Regions from separate parts of the Streptomyces sp. NPDC012769 genome, predicted to be linked through region 2. Evidence: riboswitches for the same ligand, from Rfam matches in the RefSeq annotation. Region 2 holds a riboswitch; each other region holds the start of a gene.
The links. Region 2 has a riboswitch for thiamine pyrophosphate ahead of thiC (phosphomethylpyrimidine synthase ThiC). Riboswitches for the same ligand answer to the same signal wherever they lie in the genome.

Region 1: another riboswitch for thiamine pyrophosphate. It lies ahead of ACFY7C_RS24665 (thiamine ABC transporter substrate binding subunit); the one in region 2 lies ahead of thiC (phosphomethylpyrimidine synthase ThiC).
Region 3: another riboswitch for thiamine pyrophosphate. It lies ahead of thiO (glycine oxidase ThiO); the one in region 2 lies ahead of thiC (phosphomethylpyrimidine synthase ThiC).

Annotation. Positions count from the first base shown of each region.
Region 1 covers NZ_JBIBCP010000004.1:753,180-757,825, forward strand. Annotated here, with positions in the region: gene pyrH (UMP kinase) at 1-297, shown strand, start outside; gene frr (ribosome recycling factor) at 392-949, shown strand; gene ACFY7C_RS24655 (phosphatidate cytidylyltransferase) at 949-2,058, shown strand; gene rlmN (23S rRNA (adenine(2503)-C(2))-methyltransferase RlmN) at 2,151-3,257, shown strand; TPP riboswitch at 3,287-3,397, shown strand; gene ACFY7C_RS24665 (thiamine ABC transporter substrate binding subunit) at 3,483-4,580, shown strand; gene ACFY7C_RS24670 (ABC transporter permease) at 4,622-4,646, shown strand, end outside.
Region 2 covers NZ_JBIBCP010000005.1:185,245-189,890, forward strand. Annotated here, with positions in the region: gene ACFY7C_RS26020 (hypothetical protein) at 1-76, shown strand, start outside; gene thiC (phosphomethylpyrimidine synthase ThiC) at 183-1,982, opposite strand; TPP riboswitch at 1,976-2,091, opposite strand; gene ACFY7C_RS26030 (YibE/F family protein) at 2,164-3,561, shown strand; gene ACFY7C_RS26035 (SsgA family sporulation/cell division regulator) at 3,638-4,072, opposite strand; gene ACFY7C_RS26040 (IclR family transcriptional regulator) at 4,210-4,646, opposite strand, start outside.
Region 3 covers NZ_JBIBCP010000002.1:1,004,208-1,008,853, reverse strand. Annotated here, with positions in the region: gene metF (methylenetetrahydrofolate reductase [NAD(P)H]) at 1-221, opposite strand, end outside; gene thiE (thiamine phosphate synthase) at 328-978, opposite strand; gene ACFY7C_RS13640 (Rv2175c family DNA-binding protein) at 1,193-1,558, opposite strand; gene ACFY7C_RS13635 (NAD(P)/FAD-dependent oxidoreductase) at 1,602-3,080, opposite strand; TPP riboswitch at 3,164-3,276, shown strand; gene thiO (glycine oxidase ThiO) at 3,274-4,437, shown strand; gene thiS (sulfur carrier protein ThiS) at 4,434-4,646, shown strand, end outside.

The DNA.
Region 1 (4,646 bases), on a different contig from region 2:
GCGCAGCGCGCGCTCGAGATCGACGCCGAGGCCCTGCTCATGGGCAAGAACGGTGTCGACGGGGTCTACGACTCCGACCCGAAGACCAACCCGGACGCGGTCAAGTTCGACGCACTCGAGTACGGCGAGGTGCTCTCCCGCGACCTGAAGGTCGCCGACGCCACCGCCATCACCCTGTGCCGCGACAACACCCTGCCGATCCTCGTCTTCGAGCTGCTCGCCGAGGGCAATATCGCGCGCGCGGTGAAGGGTGAGAAGATCGGCACGCTCGTGAGCGACCAGGGCACCCGGGCCTGACCCGAACCGGGAACCGCCCCGCGAGGGGGATGGACAGAGCCCTGCCGGTCGTACACCGTGCAGGACACAACGCGACGACACGCAGGAGCAAGTGGTGATCGAAGAGACCCTCCTCGAGGCCGAGGAGAAGATGGAGAAGGCCGTCGTGGTCGCCAAGGAGGACTTCGCCGCGATCCGCACCGGCCGTGCGCACCCGGCGATGTTCAACAAGATCGTGGCGGACTACTACGGTGCCCTCACCCCGATCAATCAGCTGGCGTCGTTCTCGGTTCCCGAGCCGCGCATGGCCGTGGTGACCCCGTTCGACAAGAGCGCGCTGCGCAACATCGAGCAGGCCATCCGGGACTCGGACCTCGGCGTCAACCCGAGCAACGACGGCAACATCATCCGGGTGGTGTTCCCCGAGCTGACCGAGGAGCGCCGCCGCGACTACATCAAGGTCGCCAAGGGCAAGGCCGAGGACTCGAAGATCTCGATCCGCTCCGTGCGCCGCAAGGCCAAGGAGACCATCGACAAGTTCGTCAAGGACGGCGAGGTCGGTGAGGACGAGGGCCGCCGCGCGGAGAAGGAGCTCGACGACACCACCGCGAAGTACGTCGCGCAGGTGGACGAGCTGCTCAAGCACAAGGAAGCCGAGCTGCTCGAGGTCTGATGAACGACTCATCCTGGAGGGCCCCGGCCACCACCGGCTTCGGGGGACCCGACCAGGGGCCTGCCCCGGCGGGTCCCGCCTACGAAGGGCGGCAGGCGGCGCAGACTCGGCCCATGCCCATCGTGTCCGACGATCCCGCCGGCGACAACCAGGACGATCACGACCGGGGGGCCGCTCAGCCGAGCGGTCCCCTGTTCCGTGACGAGACGCCGCACGAGCACCCGCAGGAGCCCATGTCCAGCCCGTCCCAGCCCGCGCCTGCGCCTTCGCCCCGGCAGAAGCCGCGGCAGAAGAAGAGCGCGGGTCGTGACCTGGGTGCGGCCATAGGAGTCGGTCTCGGCCTCGGTGCCGTCATCATCGCGTCGCTGTTCGTCTGGAAGGCGGCGTTCGTCGGGGTGATAGCGGTCGCCGTCGTGGTCGGCCTCTGGGAGCTCACCTCCCGCCTCCAGGAACGCAAGGGCATCAAGGCCCCGCTGGTCCCGCTGGCGGTCGGTGGCGCGGCGATGGTCGTCGCCGGCTATGTGCGGGGCCCGGAGGGCGCGTGGGTCGCGATGGCCCTCACGGCCCTCGCCGTCCTCGTGTGGCGGATGACGGAGCCGCCCGAGGGCTATCTGAAGGACGTCACGGCGGGAGTCTTCGCCGCCTTCTACGTGCCCTTCCTGGCGACCTTCGTGGCGCTGATGCTGACCGCCGACGACGGGCCGTGGCGGGTGCTGACCTTCCTGGTCCTCACCGTGGTCAGCGACACCGGCGCGTACGCGGTCGGCTGGCGCTTCGGCAGGCACAAGCTCGCCCCGCGCATCAGCCCCGGCAAGACCCGTGAGGGTCTGCTCGGCGCGGTCGCCTTCGCCATGGCGGCGGGCGCGCTGTGCATGGAGTTCCTGATCGACGGCGGCACCTGGTGGCAGGGCCTCCTCCTCGGCCTCGCGGTCGCGGCGAGCGCGACCCTGGGCGATCTGGGGGAGTCGATGATCAAGCGTGACCTCGGCATCAAGGACATGGGCACCCTGCTCCCCGGGCACGGCGGCATCATGGACCGGCTGGACTCGCTGCTGCCGACGGCGCCGGTGGTGTGGCTGCTGCTCGTCCTGTTCGTCGGAAGCGGTTGATCAACGCGCTGACCAGTGCTTTTCCACGCGAAGGGCTCGTTGTCCACAGGGCGGCGAGCCCTTCGTCGTAACTCTGCGACACTGGTATCACCATGCCCAAGCCCGGAGAACTCACTTTCGTCGCCCCGCGCGGAGCCAAGCAGCCCCCGCGGCACCTCGCCGACCTCACGCCCGCAGAGCGCAAGGAGGCGGTCGCCGCGATCGGCGAGAAGCCGTTTCGCGCCAAGCAGCTGTCCACGCACTACTTCGCGCGGTACGCGCACGACCCGGCGGAGTGGACCGACATTCCCGCGGCCTCGCGCGAGAAGCTGGCGGGGGAGCTGCTGCCCGATCTGATGTCGGTCGTGCGGCACGTCTCGTGCGACGACGACACCACCCGCAAGACCCTGTGGCGGCTGCACGACGGCACGCTCGTCGAGTCGGTGCTGATGCGCTACCCGGACCGGGTGACCATGTGCATCTCCTCGCAGGCCGGCTGCGGCATGAACTGCCCGTTCTGCGCCACCGGCCAGGCCGGTCTCGACCGCAATCTGTCGACGGCGGAGATCGTCCACCAGATCGTCGACGGCATGCGCGCCCTGCGGGACGGCGAGGTGCCCGGAGGGCCGGCGCGGCTGTCGAACATCGTCTTCATGGGGATGGGCGAGCCGCTCGCCAACTACAAGCGGGTCGTCGGCGCCATCCGCCGGCTCACCGACCCCGAGCCCGACGGCCTGGGCCTGTCCCAGCGCGGCATCACCGTGTCCACGGTGGGCCTGGTCCCGGCGATGCTGCGGTTCGCCGACGAGGGCTTCAAGTGCCGTCTCGCGGTCTCGCTGCACGCGCCCGACGACGAGCTGCGCGACACCCTGGTGCCGGTCAACACCCGCTGGAAGGTCCGCGAGGTCCTCGACGCCGCCTGGGAGTACGCGGAGAAGTCCGGCCGCCGGATCTCCATCGAGTACGCCCTGATCCGGGACATCAACGACCAGGCCTGGCGTGGTGACCTGCTGGGCCGGCTGCTGAAGGGCAAGCGGGTGCACGTGAACCTCATCCCGCTGAACCCGACGCCCGGCTCGAAGTGGACCGCGTCCCGCCCCGAGGACGAGAAGGCGTTCGTCGAGGCCATCGCCGCCCACGGCGTGCCGGTCACCGTCCGCGACACCCGCGGGCAGGAGATCGACGGTGCCTGTGGACAGCTGGCCGCCGCCGAACGCTGACCTTGTAGTCTGAGCTCGAACACATCTGCATATTCCGACAGGGGAGCGCCACAGCGCTGAGAGTGCGGTGACCGTCAGACCGCAGACCCTCTGAACCTCGCCCAGGTCATTCTGGGTAGGAAGTTCGGTCGTAACTCGAGCTGTTGCGCCCTGCCCGCGTCCGGTGTCCCCCGGCCGCGGGCAGGGCCGCGTCTCTTCCTGGCCACCCCCAGGAGGAAGTCCAACGTGAACACCAAGAAGGCAGCCGCCGCCGCGCTCGCCGCGGCGCTCGGCGTCACCACCCTCGCCGCCTGCGGCACCGACGACGTGCGCGACGCGGCGGGCAAGAGCGGCGGACCCGCGCCCAAGACCGTCACGCTCGTCAGCCACGACTCCTTCAACGCCTCCAAGGAAGTGCTGGCGGAGTTCACCCGGCAGACCGGTTTCACGGTCAAGGTCCTCAAGAGCGGCGACGCCGGCGAGGCCGTCAACAAGGAGATCCTGACCAAGGGCGCCCCCCAGGGCGACGTCTTCTTCGGCGTCGACAACACCCTGCTGTCCCGCGCCCTCGACAACGGCATCTTCACCTCGTACGAGGCGAAGGGCCTCGACCGGATCCCCGCCGCGCTCCAGCTCGACAAGGAGCAGCACCGGGTCACCCCCATCGACTCCGGCGACATCTGCGTCAACTACGACAAGCAGTACTTCGCCGACAAGAAGCTCGCGCCGCCGCAGACCTTCGACGACCTCGCGAAGCCCGCGTACAAGGACCTCCTCGTCGTCGAGAACCCCGAGCGGTCCTCCCCGGGCCTCGGCTTCCTCCTCGGCACCGCCGCGAAGTACGGCGACACCGGCTGGCAGGACTACTGGAAGAAGCTCAAGGCCAACGGCGTGAAGACCGTCGACAGCTGGGAGCTCGCCTACAACCAGGAGTTCTCCGGCTCCGCGGGCGGCAAGAAGGCCAAGGGGGACCGGCCGCTCGTCGTCTCCTACGCCTCCTCCCCGCCGGTCGAGGTGCTCTACTCCGAGCCGCAGCCGAAGGTGGCCCCCACCGGCGTGTCCACGGGCACCTGCTTCCGGCAGACCGAGTTCGCCGGCCTGCTGAACGGGGCGAAGAACCCCGAGGGCGGCAAGGCGTTGATCGACTTCCTGATCTCCAAGAAGTTCCAGGACGACATGCCGCTGCAGATGTTCGTTAACCCGGTCACGAACGACGCGACGCTCCCGGAGCTGTTCACCAAGCACGGTGTGGTGATCGACAAGCCGGAGACCATGGCGCCCGAGAAGATCGCCGAGAACCGTGACCAGTGGATCCAGCAGTGGTCGTCGCTCGTCCTGAAGTAGTCCGCTCGGGCCGCCGGGGAAGCGCGGCGCGGCTGGGGCTGATGCTCCTGCCCGTCGCCTTCTTCG
Region 2 (4,646 bases):
GGCCCCCCGCCCCACCTACACGAGCCCGGACTTCACCGGCCCGGACTTCGGCCCACCCGAGACCCGTTCGCAGTGACCACCGGGCACCGCCCTCCCCCACGGTCTTTCGGCCGGAGACGGCGGACCGGCCCGCGACTCCCCCGGGGTCGCGGGCCGGCGCCGTACGGAGCGGCGGTCTCGGGCTACTCCGCCATCGGCAGGTAGACCCGGTTGCCGGCCGCCGCGAACTCGGCCGACTTCTCGGCCATGCCCTGCTCGATCTCGTCCGCCTTCAGGTCGCCGCCGTGCTCGCGGCGGATGTCCTGGGAGATCTTCATCGAGCAGAACTTCGGGCCGCACATCGAGCAGAAGTGCGCCGTCTTCGCGGGCTCCGCCGGCAGCGTCTCGTCGTGGAACTCACGGGCCGTGTCCGGGTCGAGGGCCAGGTTGAACTGGTCCTCCCAGCGGAACTCGAACCGCGCGTCCGAGAGGGCGTCGTCCCACTCCTGCGCCCCCGGGTGGCCCTTGGCCAGGTCCGCCGCGTGGGCCGCGATCTTGTAGGTGATGACGCCCGTCTTCACGTCGTCCTTGTTCGGCAGGCCCAGGTGCTCCTTGGGCGTCACGTAGCAGAGCATCGCCGTGCCCCACCAGGCGATCATCGCCGCGCCGATGCCCGAGGTGATGTGGTCGTACGCGGGAGCGACGTCCGTGGTGAGCGGGCCGAGCGTGTAGAACGGCGCCTCCTCGCAGATCTCCTGCTGGAGGTCGATGTTCTCCTTGATCTTGTGCATCGGGACGTGGCCCGGGCCCTCGATCATCGTCTGCACGTTGTGGCGCTTGGCGATCGTGTTCAGCTCGCCGAGCGTGCGCAGCTCCGCGAACTGCGCCTCGTCGTTGGCGTCCGCGATCGAGCCGGGCCGCAGGCCGTCGCCGAGCGAGTACGTGACGTCGTACGCCGCCAGGATCTCGCAGAGCTCCTCGAAGTTCGTGTAGAGGAAGTTCTCCTTGTGGTGCGCGAGGCACCAGGCGGCCATGATCGAGCCGCCGCGCGAGACGATGCCGGTCTTGCGGCGGGCGGTCAGCGGCACGTACGGCAGCAGCACGCCGGCGTGGACGGTCATGTAGTCCACGCCCTGCTCGGCCTGCTCGATGACCGTGTCCTTGTAGATCTCCCAGGTCAGCTCCTCGGCCTTGCCGTCGACCTTCTCCAAGGCCTGGTAGAGCGGCACGGTGCCGATCGGCACGGGGGAGTTGCGCAGCACCCACTCGCGCGTGGTGTGGATGTTGCGGCCGGTGGAGAGGTCCATGACCGTGTCGGCGCCCCACTTGGTGGCCCAGGTCATCTTCTCCACCTCCTCCTCGATGGAGGAGGTGACCGCGGAGTTGCCGATGTTGGCGTTGACCTTCACCAGGAACCGCTTGCCGATGATCATCGGCTCGATCTCCGGGTGGTTGACGTTCGCCGGCAGCACCGCGCGGCCCGCCGCGATCTCCTCCCGTACGACCTCGGGGGAGACGTTCTCGCGGATCGCGACGTACTCCATCTCCGGGGTGATCTCCCCGCGGCGGGCGTACGCGAGCTGCGTGACGGCCTGGCCGTCGCGGCCCCGGCGGGGCAGCCGGGGACGGCCCGGGAAGACCGCGTCGAGGTTCTTCAGCCCGCCGCCGCGCGGCGAGGTGTGCTTGATGCCGTCGTCCTCGGGCCGGACCGGGCGGCCCGGGTACTCCTCGGTGTCACCGCGCGCGATGATCCAGTTCTCGCGCAGCGGCGGCAGTCCGCGCCGTACGTCGGTGTCGATGGTCGGGTCGGTGTACGGACCGGACGTGTCGTACAGCGTCACGTCCTTGCCGTTGGTGAGGTGCACCTGACGGACCGGCACCCGGAGGTCGGGGCGGGAACCCTCGACGTATCCCTTGTGCCAGCCCGGCGTGCGCTCCTGTCGGCCGCTGCCGCTCTGTTCGTCCTGGCTGGAGGCAGGCGTGCGTGCGTCCTGAATGGTCATGAGACCTATCTCCCTACGCCGGCATTACCCGGTAACAGGTTCGGCGGTCGGCGCAGCTGGTCGTCAGCGCCCTCTCAGCCCGGTGCTCCGAGCTCCCGCGTGTGCAAAGGTGTCACCACGCTAGCGTCATCACTGGCGTGCTGAACAGTGGGGGCCCTGACGTTCTTGCGATGATCGGTCGGTGACCTCCTCGCAGCAGACCCCCGAACCGCACGGCCACGAGCACGGGCACGAGCCCGGTCATGGACCTGGCCATGGACCTGTTCATGGGTCCGGCCACGGGCATTCCCATGCGCACAGTCACGGCCCCGCCGCGCCGGTGTCCCGGCATCTGCGCAAGGTCATCGCCGCGGTCCTGATCCCCTTCGCCACCGCCGTGGTCGTCGGGCTCCTGGTGTTGTGGCCGGGCGGCACCCCGGCGCACGAGCGCACCGGGGTGGGCTTCGACCGGCAGACCGAACAGGGCAAGGTCGTCGCCGTCGAACAGGTCGACTGCAAGGACGTGAACGCCGCGCAGGTCCCACCGACCGGGGACACCTCCACCTCCCAGGGCCGCGAGGCGGTCAACGCCCAGCAGGGCCAGTGCGAGAAGGCGACCGTCGAGGTCACCACCGGGCCGGACAAGGGCCGGAAGTTCACCGAGATCGTCCAGCCGGACGCTCCACGGCAACTCCACGAGGGGCAGGGCGTGGTGGTGGCGTACGCCCCGGACGCGCCGCGCGACCTGCAGTACTCCGTCACGGACGTGAACCGGAAACTGCCGATCGGCCTGCTGGCCGGCATCTTCGCGCTCGCCGTCGTGGTCGTCGGCCGGCTGCGCGGGGTGATGGCGCTGATCGCGCTGGCAGTGAGCTTCCTGGTGCTGACCCTCTTCATCCTGCCGGCGATCCTCCAGGGCTCGAACCCCTTGGTGGTGGCCGTCGTCGGGTCCAGCGCGATCATGCTGATCGCGCTCTACATGTGTCACGGGCTCTCCGCCCGCACCTCGGTCGCGGTGCTCGGGACGCTGGTCTCGCTGCTGCTCATCGGCCTGCTCGGCTCGCTGTTCATCGGCTGGGCTTCGTTGAGCGGCAACACGGACGACAACACCGGTCTCATCCACGGGCTCTACCCGGACATCGACATGTCCGGTCTGCTGCTCGCCGGCGTGATCATCGGTTCGCTCGGCGTGCTGGACGACGTGACGGTGACCCAGACCTCGGCGGTCTGGGAACTGCACCAGGCCGATCCGAAGATGGGCCCGCGGGCGCTGTACCGGGCCGGGATCCGGATCGGCCGCGACCACATCGCCTCGGTGGTGAACACCCTGGTCCTGGCGTACGCGGGTGCGGCGCTGCCGCTGCTGCTGCTGTTCTCGATCGCGCAGAGCAGCGTGGGAACGGTGGCCAACAGCGAACTGGTCGCGGAGGAGATCGTGCGCACCCTGATCGGCTCGATCGGTCTGGTCGCCTCCGTCCCCGTGACCACCGGCCTGGCGGCGCTGGTCGTCTCGGCCGACCGGCCGGGCGCCGCCGAGCAGCGGCCGGGGGCCGGGGGCCAGCGGTCGGGCCGGGGCGGACGGCGGCGCCGGGCCAAGTGACCCGGCGCCTGTGACGCCGTCGGGTGGGAGGCCGTCGGGTTCGAGGCCGTCGGCGCTCCGTGCGGGCCGCGTCGCCTCAGCCGGCGTTCTCCTCCGCCAGGATGCGACCGAGTGCGGCCTCCAGGTTGTCCTCGAAGTCGCCGAGTGTCCGTTCCTGACCGAGCGGAACGAGCTTGTCCGTACGGTCGAGGAAGGCGACCAACGGTGGCGCGCTCGCCCGGAACAGGGCGCGGTCGCTGCCGACCTGGAGCCGGATCATCACGTCCGACAGCCCTTCGGGATCGGTCGGAGCGATGTGCACATCGCCGTCCCCGCTGGGCCGGTTGATCCCGTCGACCAGCAGTTCCCTGCCGAATGCCCAGGTGACGGGCGCGTCTCCGGGAAGGTGGAAGGTCATCCGCACCGCATAGGGATCGCGGGTCTCGTATCGCAGTTCCACCGGGATCCTGAAGGAGAGCTCCTCGGAGACGAGGAAGCTCATCAGGACCTCGGCCTGAACCGTCTCTCGCATCTTGTACCCCGCAGTAGATGGAGCAGTTGTGTGAACACGCTGCTGAAAGCTGTGGTCGAAACGGCCAGGAATGATCCCCCATGGCCCTCTTGACGCCATCGTGCTGCACGCGCTATCAGATCACAAGGAGTGATTTTTCAGATACTGATAGAGAACGCGAGCGAACTGAAGAGTCTTCCGATCTCGTTCTGTAGCTGCTCGATCGCTGGCAGCAACCGTTCTTCCTGGTGAAGGGGGACGGAAATCGCCATCGCGGCCGCCGTGGACCCCGCGGTGATGGGGATGGCGGCACAGACCGTGCCGAGCGCATATTCCTGGCGCTCCACCAGGGGTTCCATTCGCCCCATACCGCCCAAACGGTCCAAAAGGGCACGGCGATTACGCACCGTATACGGGGTGATGGCCTCCACCGGATGCCGGTCGAGGTGGTCTTGACGACTTTTCAGATCAAGTTGACTCAGCAGGCACTGCCCGATGGCGTGCGCGTGCCCGGTCTCCCGGAAGTCCGCCCATTCCTCGACGGCGGGGGCGGAAGGAGTGTCGGCGACGGCGACGAGCTCGATCTCGCCCTCGC
Region 3 (4,646 bases), on a different contig from region 2:
TTGACCGTGCCTCCGCGCGTGGAGCCGCCGGCGCCGTAGGTGACGGAGACGAAGCTCGGCCCCACCGCCTCGATCCGGCGCATCGCGTTCCAGAGGCTCTGCTCGCTCTTCTCGGTCCGGGGCGCGAAGAACTCGAAGGAGTAGGAGGTGCCACCGGAGGCGAGGATGTCGCGGACCGTGCGTGCACGGTCCGAGCGGACGGAAGCGGTACCAAGGGCCATACGGGCAGGTTAGACGGGGTCTACGAGCGGGGTGAAGCCGAGTCCGCCTTGTGGACACGTTTCAGGACAGCAGGACGCCGGCCGGGGCCGCCCGGACCGGGACGATCTACGCGAGGCGCTCGCGGACCCGCTTGGCGAGGGCGGCCGTGGCGGCGGCCGGGTCGTCGGCCTCGGTGATCGCGCGGACGACGACGATCCGGCGGGCTCCGGCGTCCAGGACCTCGTCCAGGTTGGTCTCGTCGATGCCGCCGATGGCGAACCAGGGCCGGTCCTGGGCCAGGCCCGCCGCGTACCGCACGAGGTCGAGGCCCGGCGCGTGACGCCCCGGCTTGGTGGGGGTGGGCCAGCACGGGCCGGTGCAGAAGTAGTCCACGCCCGGCTCGGCGGCGGCCGCGGCCACCTCCTCCTCGGCGTGGCAGGAGCGGCCCATCAGCACGTCGTCGCCGAGGATGGCGCGGGCGGCGGGCACGGGCAGGTCACCCTGGCCGAGATGCAGCACGTCGGAGCCGATGGCGTGGGCGACGTCGGCCCGGTCGTTGACGGCGAGGAGCGTGCCGTGGCGGCGGCAGGCCTCGGCGAGGACGGCCAGGTGCTCGAGCTCCTCACCGGCCTCCATGCCCTTGTCGCGGAGCTGCACGATGTCCACGCCGGAGGAGAGCACGGCGTCCAGGAAGGCGGGCAGGTCGCCCTGCCGCTTGCGGGCGTCGGTGCACAGATAGAGCCGGGCGTCGGAGAGCCGGGCGCGAGGCGTGGACATGGTCGTTCCCCCCTGGTGGGTGGTGCCGGTGCCGGGCCGGCCGGTAAGGACCGGCCGGCCCGGCACCCGCGGGTGCTGTTCGTGGGTCCGCTCGGCGAGCGTTCCCGGTGCGCGGCGCGTCGGCGCGCGGTGCGCGGCGCACCGGCGCGAGGCGCATCGTATGCGTGGCCGCGCCGGTGCGTGGCTGCGTCGGCGCGGCGGTCGCGTAACCGCGTCAGACGGCGAGCGCCTGGGCGCGGCGCTTCACCTCCGTGCCGCGATTCTCGCCGAGGGCCTGCGCGGGGGTGCCGGGCAGGGTCGGGTCGGGAGTGAAGAGCCACTCCAGCATCTCTTCGTCGGTGAAGCCGTCGTCCCGCAGGAGCGTCAGGGTGCCCACGAGCCCCTTGACGACCTTGTCGCCCTGGATGAAGGCGGCCGGCACCTGCAGCGCCTTGTTCTCACCACGGCGCACGGCGATGAGCTGGCCCTCCTTGACCAGCTGCCGCACGCGCGTCACCTCGACGTCGAGCATTTCCGCGATGTCGGGGAGGTAGAGCCAGGCGGGGACGAGAGCATCGATCTTTGCGTCAATCTCGGTCACGGGACAAGCGTGCCATCCCGGACTGACAGCCGGTAGTCGGGCCCTACCGGACTGCCGCCTTCAGAGGTACGGAGGGGTCCGCGGCCCGCTCCGGGTCGACGGGCGTGCCGTGCTCGATCAGCCGGCGCCCCTGGGCCAGATCGCGGGGGCGGCCCACCGCGAGCAGCGCCACGAGCGCGTCGCCGCGCAGCCAGAGCACGGTCCAGGCCTCGTCGGCCGGGTCGCCGCGCCACAGCAGGGTGTCGGCGGCGCCGTGGTGTCCGGCGTACTGGACGAAGCGGCCGAACTGCTCGGACCAGAAGTAGGGCACCGGGTCGTAGGGCGCGGGGGCCTCGCCGAGGATGTCGGCGGCGACGGTACGGGGGCCCTGGAGGGCGTTGTCCCAGTGGTGGACGAGGAGCCGTTCGCCGTAGCGGGCCGACGGGAAGGAGGCGCAGTCCCCGACCGCGTACACGTCGGGCAGCGAGGCGCGCAGGCGATCGTCGGCGGTGACCGCGCCACTCGGGTCGAGCGCGACGCCGGATCCGGCGAGCCAGCCGGTGGCGGGCCGGGCGCCGATGCCGACGACGACGGCGTCGGCGGGCAGCTCCCGGGGGGCGGTGGAGGCGGCCGGGGCCGCCGAGGCCTCGGAACCGGTCGCGTCCTCGTCGAGGACGACCCGTCCCTCCTCGACCTGCCGCACGCGCGCGTGCAGGCGGAGTTCGGTGCCGCTCTCGGCGTACCAGGCCGCCATGGGAGCGGTCACCTCGGCCGGCAGGGCGCCGGGGAGGGGACGGTCCGCCGCCTCGACGACGGTGACGGCGCAGCCGGCCTCGCGGGCGGCGGTGGCGAACTCGGCGCCGATCCAGCCGGCGCCGACGACGACGATGTCGTGGCGGCGTTCCAGGACCGGCTTGAGTCGGGCCGCGTCGTCCAGGGTGCGCAGCAGGTGGACGCCGGGGACGCCCTCGCTGCCGGGCAGGGTGAGCGGATGGGCGCCGGTGGCGACGACGAGGGTGTCGTACGGGACGGGGCCGGCCTCCGTGTCGACCTCGTGGTCGGCGGCGCGCAGGCCGGTGACCTCGACGCCGAGGCGCAGCTCGACACCGAGGTCCTCGAAGTCGATGTCGAAGGCGGAGTCCTCGGCCTTGCCGAGCAGGACCGCCTTGGAGAGCGGCGGCCGGTCGTAGGGCTGGTGGGGCTCTGCGCCGATGAGGGTGACGGGGCCCGTGAAGCCCTGCTCGCGCAGGGCGACGGCGGTCTGCACGCCCGCCATTCCGGCGCCGACGATCACGACGTGCCGACCGCTGCGCGGCGCGGCCGGGGCGGCGGCTGACGCGGGGCCGGGCTGTACGGCGGCCGGGGTCCCAGCCGGGGCAGTGGTCGCCTCCGGGCCGGGACGCACGGCGGCCGGGGTTCCGGTCGGGGCGGCGGCTGTCGGGTGCGGCGGGGCGCCGGGGGTGGCGGGCGGCCGGGTGGCCGTCGGCTCCATGGGGTCGGCGCTGTTCTTCCCGCTGGACTGCTCGCTCTTCTGCTCGCTCACACGGCCACCTTACGCATCTGACGAACCGTCAGGAAGGGAGGGGTCCTGTGGCGCTCCGCCCTCGGCGGCTAGTCTGGCCGCCGTAAAGCACTCGCGGGAGCCCGGACGCACCGGGCTGAGAGGGAGGCTGGCCGGCCTCCGACCGTACGAACCTGATCCGGGTCATGCCGGCGAAGGGAGGGGCTGGACGCCCATGTCGCGTACGAGCAGTACTTCCGACGTCCTCGTCATCGGGGGCGGGATCATCGGCCTGGTCACGGCCTGGCGGGCCGCGCAACGCGGACTGCGCACCGCCGTGGCCGACCCCGAACCGGGCGGCGGGGCCGCCCGGGTGGCGGCGGGCATGCTCGCCGCCGTCACCGAACTGCACTACGGCGAGGAGACCCTCCTCGGCCTCAACCTGGCCTCCGCCCGCCGCTACCCCGACTTCGTCGCCGAACTCGCCGAGACCACCGGCCACGACGTCGGCTACCGCGCCTGCGGCACCCTCGCCGTCGCGCTCGACGCCGACGACCGGGCCCACCTGCGCGAACTCCACGCCCTGCAGACCCGCTGCGGACTCGCCTCGGAATGGCTCAGCGGGCGCGAGTGCCGCCGTCTGGAGCCCATGCTGGCGCCCGGCGTGCGGGGCGGGCTGCGGGTGGACGGCGACCACCAGGTCGATCCGCGCCGGCTCGCCGACGCCCTCGTGGCCGCCTGCGAGCGGGCCGGGGTGGTCTTCCACCGGACTCGCGCGGAGCGGCTCACGGTGGTGGGCGACCGGGCGCGCGGCGCGGTCCTGGCCGACGGGGCAGAGCCGGCGGCGGAGCAGGTGGTGCTGGCCGCGGGCAGCCTCAGCGGCCGGCTCGACGGCGTACCGGCGGACGTGCTGCCGCCCGTTCGGCCCGTGAAGGGGCAGGTGCTGCGGCTGCGGGTGCCGCCCGCGTACGCGCCGTTCCTGTCCCGGACGGTCCGGGCGGTGGTCCGCGGCAGCCAGGTCTACCTCGTCCCGCGCGAGAACGGCGAGCTCGTCGTCGGCGCCACCAGCGAGGAGCTCGGCTGGGACACCACCGTGACCGCGGGCGGGGTCTACGAGCTGCTGCGCGACGCGCACGAGCTGGTGCCCGGCATCACCGAACTGCCGCTCACCGAGACCCGCGCCGGGCTGCGGCCCGGCTCCCCCGACAACGCGCCGCTGCTCGGCCCGAGCGCCCTGCCCGGCCTGCACCTGGCCACCGGCCACTACCGCAACGGGGTGCTGCTCACCCCCGTCACCGGCGACGTGATGGCGGAGGCGCTCACCACCGGCACGCTGCCGGACGAGGCGCGCCCCTTCACCGCCCGCCGCTTCCTCCCCGCGCACCTGGAGCACGCATGAACACCCCCCAGAACACCTCCGCGGACCCTTCCGTGACCGTGACCGTGTCCGTGAACGGAGAGGCCCGCGTCCTGGCGGGCCCGCTCTCCCTCGACGCCCTCGTCGCCACCCTCACCACGGCCTCCGCCGGGGTGGCCGCCGCCGTCAACGAGACGGTCGTGCCGCGTGGCCGGTGGGCCGCCACCGTGCTCGGCGAGGGCGACCGGATC